Regions from separate parts of the Psychrobacillus sp. FSL K6-4615 genome, predicted to be linked through region 2. Evidence: a T-box and tRNA genes for the amino acid it is inferred to sense, from the RefSeq annotation. Region 2 holds a T-box; the other holds one or more tRNA genes.
What was found. A T-box is a leader RNA that pairs with one kind of tRNA and senses whether it is charged. The one in region 2 lies ahead of argS (arginine--tRNA ligase), so its partner is inferred to be a tRNA-Arg.
Positions count from the first base shown of each region.

Region 1: it has a tRNA-Arg gene. The T-box ahead of argS (arginine--tRNA ligase) is inferred to sense a tRNA for this amino acid. The anticodon was not compared.

Region 1 covers NZ_JBBOYQ010000001.1:2,482,364-2,485,832, reverse strand. Annotated here, with positions in the region: rRNA gene MKX53_RS12450 (23S ribosomal RNA) at 1-1,235, shown strand, start outside; rRNA gene rrf (5S ribosomal RNA) at 1,356-1,471, shown strand; tRNA gene MKX53_RS12440 (tRNA-Val) at 1,497-1,572, shown strand; tRNA gene MKX53_RS12435 (tRNA-Thr) at 1,586-1,661, shown strand; tRNA gene MKX53_RS12430 (tRNA-Lys) at 1,668-1,740, shown strand; tRNA gene MKX53_RS12425 (tRNA-Leu) at 1,765-1,849, shown strand; tRNA gene MKX53_RS12420 (tRNA-Gly) at 1,867-1,941, shown strand; tRNA gene MKX53_RS12415 (tRNA-Leu) at 1,957-2,045, shown strand; tRNA gene MKX53_RS12410 (tRNA-Arg) at 2,061-2,137, shown strand; tRNA gene MKX53_RS12405 (tRNA-Pro) at 2,143-2,219, shown strand; tRNA gene MKX53_RS12400 (tRNA-Ala) at 2,232-2,307, shown strand; tRNA gene MKX53_RS12395 (tRNA-Met) at 2,332-2,405, shown strand; tRNA gene MKX53_RS12390 (tRNA-Ile) at 2,412-2,488, shown strand; tRNA gene MKX53_RS12385 (tRNA-Ser) at 2,499-2,591, shown strand; tRNA gene MKX53_RS12380 (tRNA-Met) at 2,644-2,718, shown strand; tRNA gene MKX53_RS12375 (tRNA-Asp) at 2,722-2,797, shown strand; tRNA gene MKX53_RS12370 (tRNA-Phe) at 2,872-2,947, shown strand; tRNA gene MKX53_RS12365 (tRNA-Gly) at 2,954-3,027, shown strand; tRNA gene MKX53_RS12360 (tRNA-Ile) at 3,035-3,111, shown strand; tRNA gene MKX53_RS12355 (tRNA-Asn) at 3,116-3,190, shown strand; tRNA gene MKX53_RS12350 (tRNA-Ser) at 3,196-3,286, shown strand; tRNA gene MKX53_RS12345 (tRNA-Glu) at 3,293-3,364, shown strand.
Region 2 covers NZ_JBBOYQ010000001.1:1,874,312-1,877,780, forward strand. Annotated here, with positions in the region: partial or broken gene argS (arginine--tRNA ligase) at 17-1,695, opposite strand; T-box leader at 1,731-1,946, opposite strand; gene MKX53_RS09150 (hypothetical protein) at 2,166-2,444, shown strand; gene MKX53_RS09155 (transglycosylase SLT domain-containing protein) at 2,691-3,469, opposite strand, start outside.

The DNA of each region.
Region 1 (3,469 bases), 610 kb from region 2:
GAGAGAACTCTCGTTAAGGAACTCGGCAAAATGACCCCGTAACTTCGGGAGAAGGGGTGCTCTTTTGGGTTCATAGCCTAGAAGAGCCGCAGTGAATAGGCCCAGGCGACTGTTTAGCAAAAACACAGGTCTATGCAAAACCGTAAGGTGAAGTATATGGGCTGACGCCTGCCCGGTGCTGGAAGGTTAAGAGGAGTGCTTAGCGCAAGCGAAGGTGCGAATTGAAGCCCCAGTAAACGGCGGCCGTAACTATAACGGTCCTAAGGTAGCGAAATTCCTTGTCGGGTAAGTTCCGACCCGCACGAAAGGCGTAACGATCTGGGCACTGTCTCAACGAGAGACTCGGTGAAATTATAGTACCTGTGAAGATGCAGGTTACCCGCGACAGGACGGAAAGACCCCGTGGAGCTTTACTATAGCTTGATATTGAATTTTGGTGCAACTTGTACAGGATAGGCAGGAGCCTTAGAGCCCGGAGCGCCAGCTTCGGAGGAGGCGTCGGTGGGATACTGCCCTGGTTGTATTGAAATTCTAACCCATACCCGTAACCCGGGTAGGAGACAGTGTCAGGCGGGTAGTTTGACTGGGGCGGTCGCCTCCTAAAGTGTAACGGAGGCGCCCAAAGGTTCCCTCAGAATGGTTGGAAATCATTCGAAGAGTGTAAAGGCAGAAGGGAGCTTGACTGCGAGACCTACAAGTCGAGCAGGGTCGAAAGACGGGCTTAGTGATCCGGTGGTTCCGCATGGAAGGGCCATCGCTCAACGGATAAAAGCTACCCCGGGGATAACAGGCTTATCTCCCCCAAGAGTCCACATCGACGGGGAGGTTTGGCACCTCGATGTCGGCTCATCGCATCCTGGGGCTGTAGTCGGTCCCAAGGGTTGGGCTGTTCGCCCATTAAAGCGGTACGCGAGCTGGGTTCAGAACGTCGTGAGACAGTTCGGTCCCTATCCGTCGTGGGCGTAGGAAATTTGAGAGGAGCTGTCCTTAGTACGAGAGGACCGGGATGGACACACCGCTGGTGTACCAGTTGTTCTGCCAAGAGCATCGCTGGGTAGCTATGTGTGGACGGGATAAGTGCTGAAAGCATCTAAGCACGAAGCCCCCCTCAAGATGAGATTTCCCATTACGCAAGTAAGTAAGATCCCTCAAAGACGATGAGGTAGATAGGTTCGGGGTGGAAGCGTGGCGACACGTGCAGCTGACGAATACTAATCGATCGAGGACTTAACCAAATTTGTTTAACGTAACAATGTCGTTTATCCAGTTTTGAAAGAATAAATTTTTTAAAAATAACTCTTGTAATATTCTACAGAGTTGGTATAATAAAACTTGTCTTTCAATAATTATTCAAGTCTAGTGATGATGGCGAAGAGGTCACACCCGTTCCCATACCGAACACGGAAGTTAAGCTCTTCAGCGCCGATGGTAGTTGGGGGTTTCCCCCTGTGAGAGTAGGACGTCGCTGGGCTTGCAATAAATACATAACTTACCCAGGAGGATTAGCTCAGCTGGGAGAGCATCTGCCTTACAAGCAGAGGGTCGGCGGTTCGAGCCCGTCATCCTCCACCATATATTTACTCCTGCCGGAGTAGCTCAACTGGTAGAGCAACTGACTTGTAATCAGTAGGTTGAGGGTTCAAGTCCTTTCTCCGGCACCATTTTCCGAGCCATTAGCTCAGTTGGTAGAGCATCTGACTTTTAATCAGAGGGTCGTAGGTTCGAATCCTACATGGCTCATCACTTTTTCAGTGAATTATGTATGCGGGTGTGGCGGAACTGGCAGACGCACTAGACTTAGGATCTAGCGCCGCAAGGCGTGGGGGTTCGACTCCCTTCACCCGCACCATTTAATTTAATAACCGAGCGGAAGTAGTTCAGTGGTAGAACACCACCTTGCCAAGGTGGGGGTCGCGAGTTCGAACCTCGTCTTCCGCTCCAAAGATTCACTAAAGTGCCGGGGTGGCGGAACTGGCAGACGCACAGGACTTAAAATCCTGCGGTAGGTGACTACCGTACCGGTTCGATTCCGGTCCTCGGCACCACTTTTTTGAAACATTGCGCTCGTAGCTCAATTGGATAGAGCACTTGACTACGAATCAAGAGGTTGCAGGTTCGAGTCCTGCCGAGCGCACCATATAACGGGAAGTAGCTCAGCTTGGTAGAGCACTTGGTTTGGGACCAAGGGGTCGCAGGTTCGAATCCTGTCTTCCCGACCAGTTATTATTTATGGGGCCTTAGCTCAGCTGGGAGAGCGCCTGCCTTGCACGCAGGAGGTCAGCGGTTCGATCCCGCTAGGCTCCACCATTTATAAATTAGTTTGAAAATCATGGCGGTGTAGCTCAGTTGGCTAGAGCACTCGGTTCATACCCGAAAGGTCGTGGGTTCGACTCCCTCTGCCGCCATCTTAAGGACCTTTAGCTCAGTTGGTTAGAGCAGACGGCTCATAACCGTCCGGTCGCAGGTTCGAGTCCTGCAAGGTCCACCAACAATGTCTTGGAGGAATACCCAAGTTCGGCTGAAGGGATCGGTCTTGAAAACCGACAGGCGGGTCATACCGCGCGGGGGTTCGAATCCCTCTTCCTCCTCCATTTTTATCTTATTGTTTGTGGAAGTAATAATAATCCTTAAGTATTTTATTGTCGCGGGGTGGAGCAGTGGTAGCTCGTCGGGCTCATAACCCGAAGGTCGCAGGTTCAAATCCTGTCCCCGCAACCAAATGGTCCCGTGGTGTAGCGGTTAACATGCCTGCCTGTCACGCAGGAGATCGCCGGTTCGATCCCGGTCGGGACCGCCATTTATTTAATAATATTAATACATATCAATTGTAAATATAGCCTAAACAATTAGCTTTTATTTTAAGATTGAAGAGGCTCAGTAGCTCAGTCGGTAGAGCAAAGGACTGAAAATCCTTGTGTCGGCGGTTCGATTCCGTCCTGAGCCACCATTTAATGCGGGTGTAGTTTAGTGGTAAAACCTCAGCCTTCCAAGCTGATGATGAGAGTTCGATTCTCTTCACCCGCTCCAAAATAATGGGCCTATAGCTCAGCTGGTTAGAGCGCACGCCTGATAAGCGTGAGGTCGATGGTTCGAGTCCATTTAGGCCCACCATTATTCCGAAGTAGCTCAGTGGTAGAGCAATCGACTGTTAATCGATTGGTCGTAGGTTCGAGTCCTACCTTCGGAGCCATATATGGGGAAGTACTCAAGTGGCTGAAGAGGCGCCCCTGCTAAGGGTGTAGGTCGGGCAACCGGCGCGAGGGTTCAAATCCCTCCTTCTCCGCCATATATTGGCCCCTTGGTCAAGCGGTTAAGACACCGCCCTTTCACGGCGGTAACACGGGTTCGAATCCCGTAGGGGTCATACTCAAAAAAAGGTAACCAATCATTGGTTACCTTTTTTATTTTTAACTTTTATTTTATTCCTTTCTCTTTTTCTATGCCAATGTATGGAAAGGTCAGTCAATAG
Region 2 (3,469 bases):
TTATTCCAACCTTGCATTACATCTTTTCAGGAGTTGGCATACCTAATAAACGTAGGCATTCCTTTAAAACTATAGATACCGAAAACGCTAATGTTAACTTAGAAGAAGTGGTTTCATCCTTAGCTAAAATTTTGGTATTCGCATAATATTTATTGAACTGGCGCGATAGTAGTAAACAATACTTTGCTATTTGAGATGGATCAGCATAAGCAAACGCTTTTTCTACAACTCCAGGAAAATCCTCGAGTAGTTGGATAATTGCCATGTTTCATCTCCAAGTGGTGAAAAGTTGAATTCTACAGCCTTAAAGTTGCCTTTTTGGAGCAACGAACAGATTCTAGCATTAGTATATTGTACATAAGGTCCAGTTTCCCCTTCAAAGTTAAGCATCTGTTCTAACGAAAACTCAATATCATTCATGCGATCATTTTTTAAATCATTGAAAATAACTGCTCCTATACCAACTTGCTGAGCAATTTCCTCTTTATCCTCTAAGGTTGGATTTTTCTCATTAATATTTTGCTTTGCTGTGTGAATGGCATCCGCTATTACGTCAGCCAGCAAGATGATTTTACCTTTACGGGTAGACATTTTTTTGCCGTCTTTCAGCATCATTCCAAATGGAACATGCTCTAGCTGTTTAGCCCATTCATAGCCCATTTTCTCAAGTACCGAAAATAGTTGCTTAAAGTGAAGTGATTGTTCATTTCCTACAACATAAAACGTCTTAGTCGCTTGATATGTTTGTTGACGATAGATAGCTGCTGCTAGATCACGGGTCGCATAAAGGGTAGCCCCATCTTTCTTTGTAATCAGACTAGGGGGCATATCTTCGAGTTCTACTACAAACGCCCCGTTAGATTCCATTAACAATCCCTTTTCTTTTAAACCGTCTACTACACTAGTCATCTTATCGTTATAAAAAGCTTCTCCAGCATACGAATCAAAGCGAACACCCAAAAGTTCATAGATTTGTTGGAACTCCTTTAAAGATGCATCTTTGAACCAATTCCATAAGTTTAGAGCTTCTTCATCCCCTTCTTCGAGCGATTTAAAGGCTGCACGAGCTTGTTCGTTTAACGAGTCATCTTTTTCTGCCATTTCATGAAAATGTACGTAAATCTTTAATAGCTCTGCAATCGGTGCTGCAAGAATTTTGTCTTGGTTTCCCCATAATTTATAAGCGACAATAAGCTTGCCAAACTGCGTGCCCCAATCTCCTAGGTGGTTAATACGAACAGCTTCGTACCCATTTTTCTCTGTAATATTCGCTAACGAGTTGCCTATTACAGTTGAACGCAAGTGCCCCATTGAAAAAGGCTTTGCTATATTTGGTGAGGAAAAATCAATGATAATTTTTTCATGCTCTTTCTTTTTACTTCCGTACTGTTGTAAATCGGTCGTAATAGCTTGTAAAACTTGGTTAGTAACTAGTTCTTGATGGAGGAAAAGATTCACGTATCCTCCAGCTACTTGTATGTTGGTGATTAAATAATCCTCTAACTTCTTACTTAACTCTAACGCTATTTGCTGCGGAGCTTTACGCATTTTAGGAGCTAATGTAAAACAAGGAAATGCCATATCGCCGTGTTTTGTTTGCTTTGGTTTTTCTAATAATTGTTCCACTTGCTCTACAGTCCATTCATTTTCTAAAGCATTCGAAATGATAGTTGCAATTTGATATGTCAGGCTCATATTTTCTCCTCCAATATAAAAAGCCCTCGTCTCTTATAAGAGACGAGAGCTATATTCCCGTGGTACCACTCTAGTTGCCACAAATGTGACCGCTTTTACGTTCGTAACGAGGTATCTTCCCCGATTTTCCCTACTCCATTTCAGGACATTTCTCCGAAGTGCGCTTCATCGATCTTCTGTATTAGGCTCCCACCGTCCCTAACTCGCTTCCGCAGTTGTGCATCGATTACTCTCTTCATCAACGAATTTAACTTTATGATTTTACATATAGTACAGTATTTTCAAAATTGCGTCAACACCATCGTTCAAATTTTATAAATACTTATCATTGGTCCCGTCGATTGAATCACTCCACTCGCTTATCCAACTTACACAAGTTCCTCAGAAGCAACTAAAAAATTTTCACCAAAAACCACACTATGAATATAATGAGCACAAAAGGTAAGTGTAAATTATTGGAGGTTAACGACTTGGATAAAAATAAAAACTTTTTATTCCATGAAAATCAAAATAGTCAAAACCACCAAACAGATAGCCAAAGCGCTAAACTCGCTGTCATCGCAGGGGCAATCACTACGCTTGGCGATGTTCTTGCTACGATGGCATCCGTATTAGCTATAGAAGAGGCACGGCAGGAACAAAGTGAAAATGGCAACAATGGAAATAGTAAAAATATGCAGAAACAACTTGATTATTTAACATCTGAAATGGAAAAAATAAAAAAACAAATAAATTCCCCGAGGAGATAGTACACTAATTTGCGCTTATTCTTCACAGAAAGGGCTAATATTTAAGTGGAGTTGTCATGATTGTATTAATTAGCTTTATCAAAATAAACAAATGCCACTTAATCCCATGTATAGTTTAATGGATTAAGTGGCATTCAAATTTTCATAACTAGTTGACTCATATTCTACTCGTTTGGTTTTATATAAAGAGATTTCATTACTTCCGGGTAGTTTGGACAATCTAATTACATCGACGACTAGCTTTAGTTATTTTGCAAGTAATGCTAACTTTCTTTTAGATGGTGTTTCATACTTTACTTTAGCGGACTTTTGAACAAAACTTCCATTACCTACACCGTATAAACCACCATGATTGCTCTTATAGCTATAAACTCGGTATTCCTCTCCTTTTTTCATAGGACGTACCGTAGTCAATGATCCGTTACTTTCCATTTTGACCAAGTTTGTATTAGATAAAATAGTAACTTTACCTATTTGCCCCAATTTGAGTTCTGTTTTTCCCCACATCACTCTTACAGCGGATACATCTAATTTCTTTGTAATATACGCAGAGGAGATATAACCTGCTAACTTTTTATCTTCTGTTTTAACTGGGTACCATACAAACTGGTTTAAACTTGTCAAAGATTGATCAAAAATGAAATCACCTTCAATTGTTAAGGTAGAATTCTTTACTAATTGCTTTTGAATGGATGAAGATCCGGGCTTTAACCTTAACTTTACCTTATCTTCTGTTACTAAAACCTTGTCTCCTTTTTGAAAATGATATGCAGAGGAATGTATTTGATCGTTTAAGGAATACTCCATCTTTTTGAATCTTATATTTTCTAAGCTATTAGGGTCATATTCAAAATCAGCTGCATTAAAAGGAAACTGCCCTAACTTCGTGCCGTATAAGTAACTATCTTTTTCAAGAAGCGAAAAGACTTTTTCTTGATAGGCGGCTTGGTTCTTTAATCCATTTGACTGAATAAGTGGACTGTTAACAGGCTTCGTCCCATTATAGGCCATAATAGGAAAATACC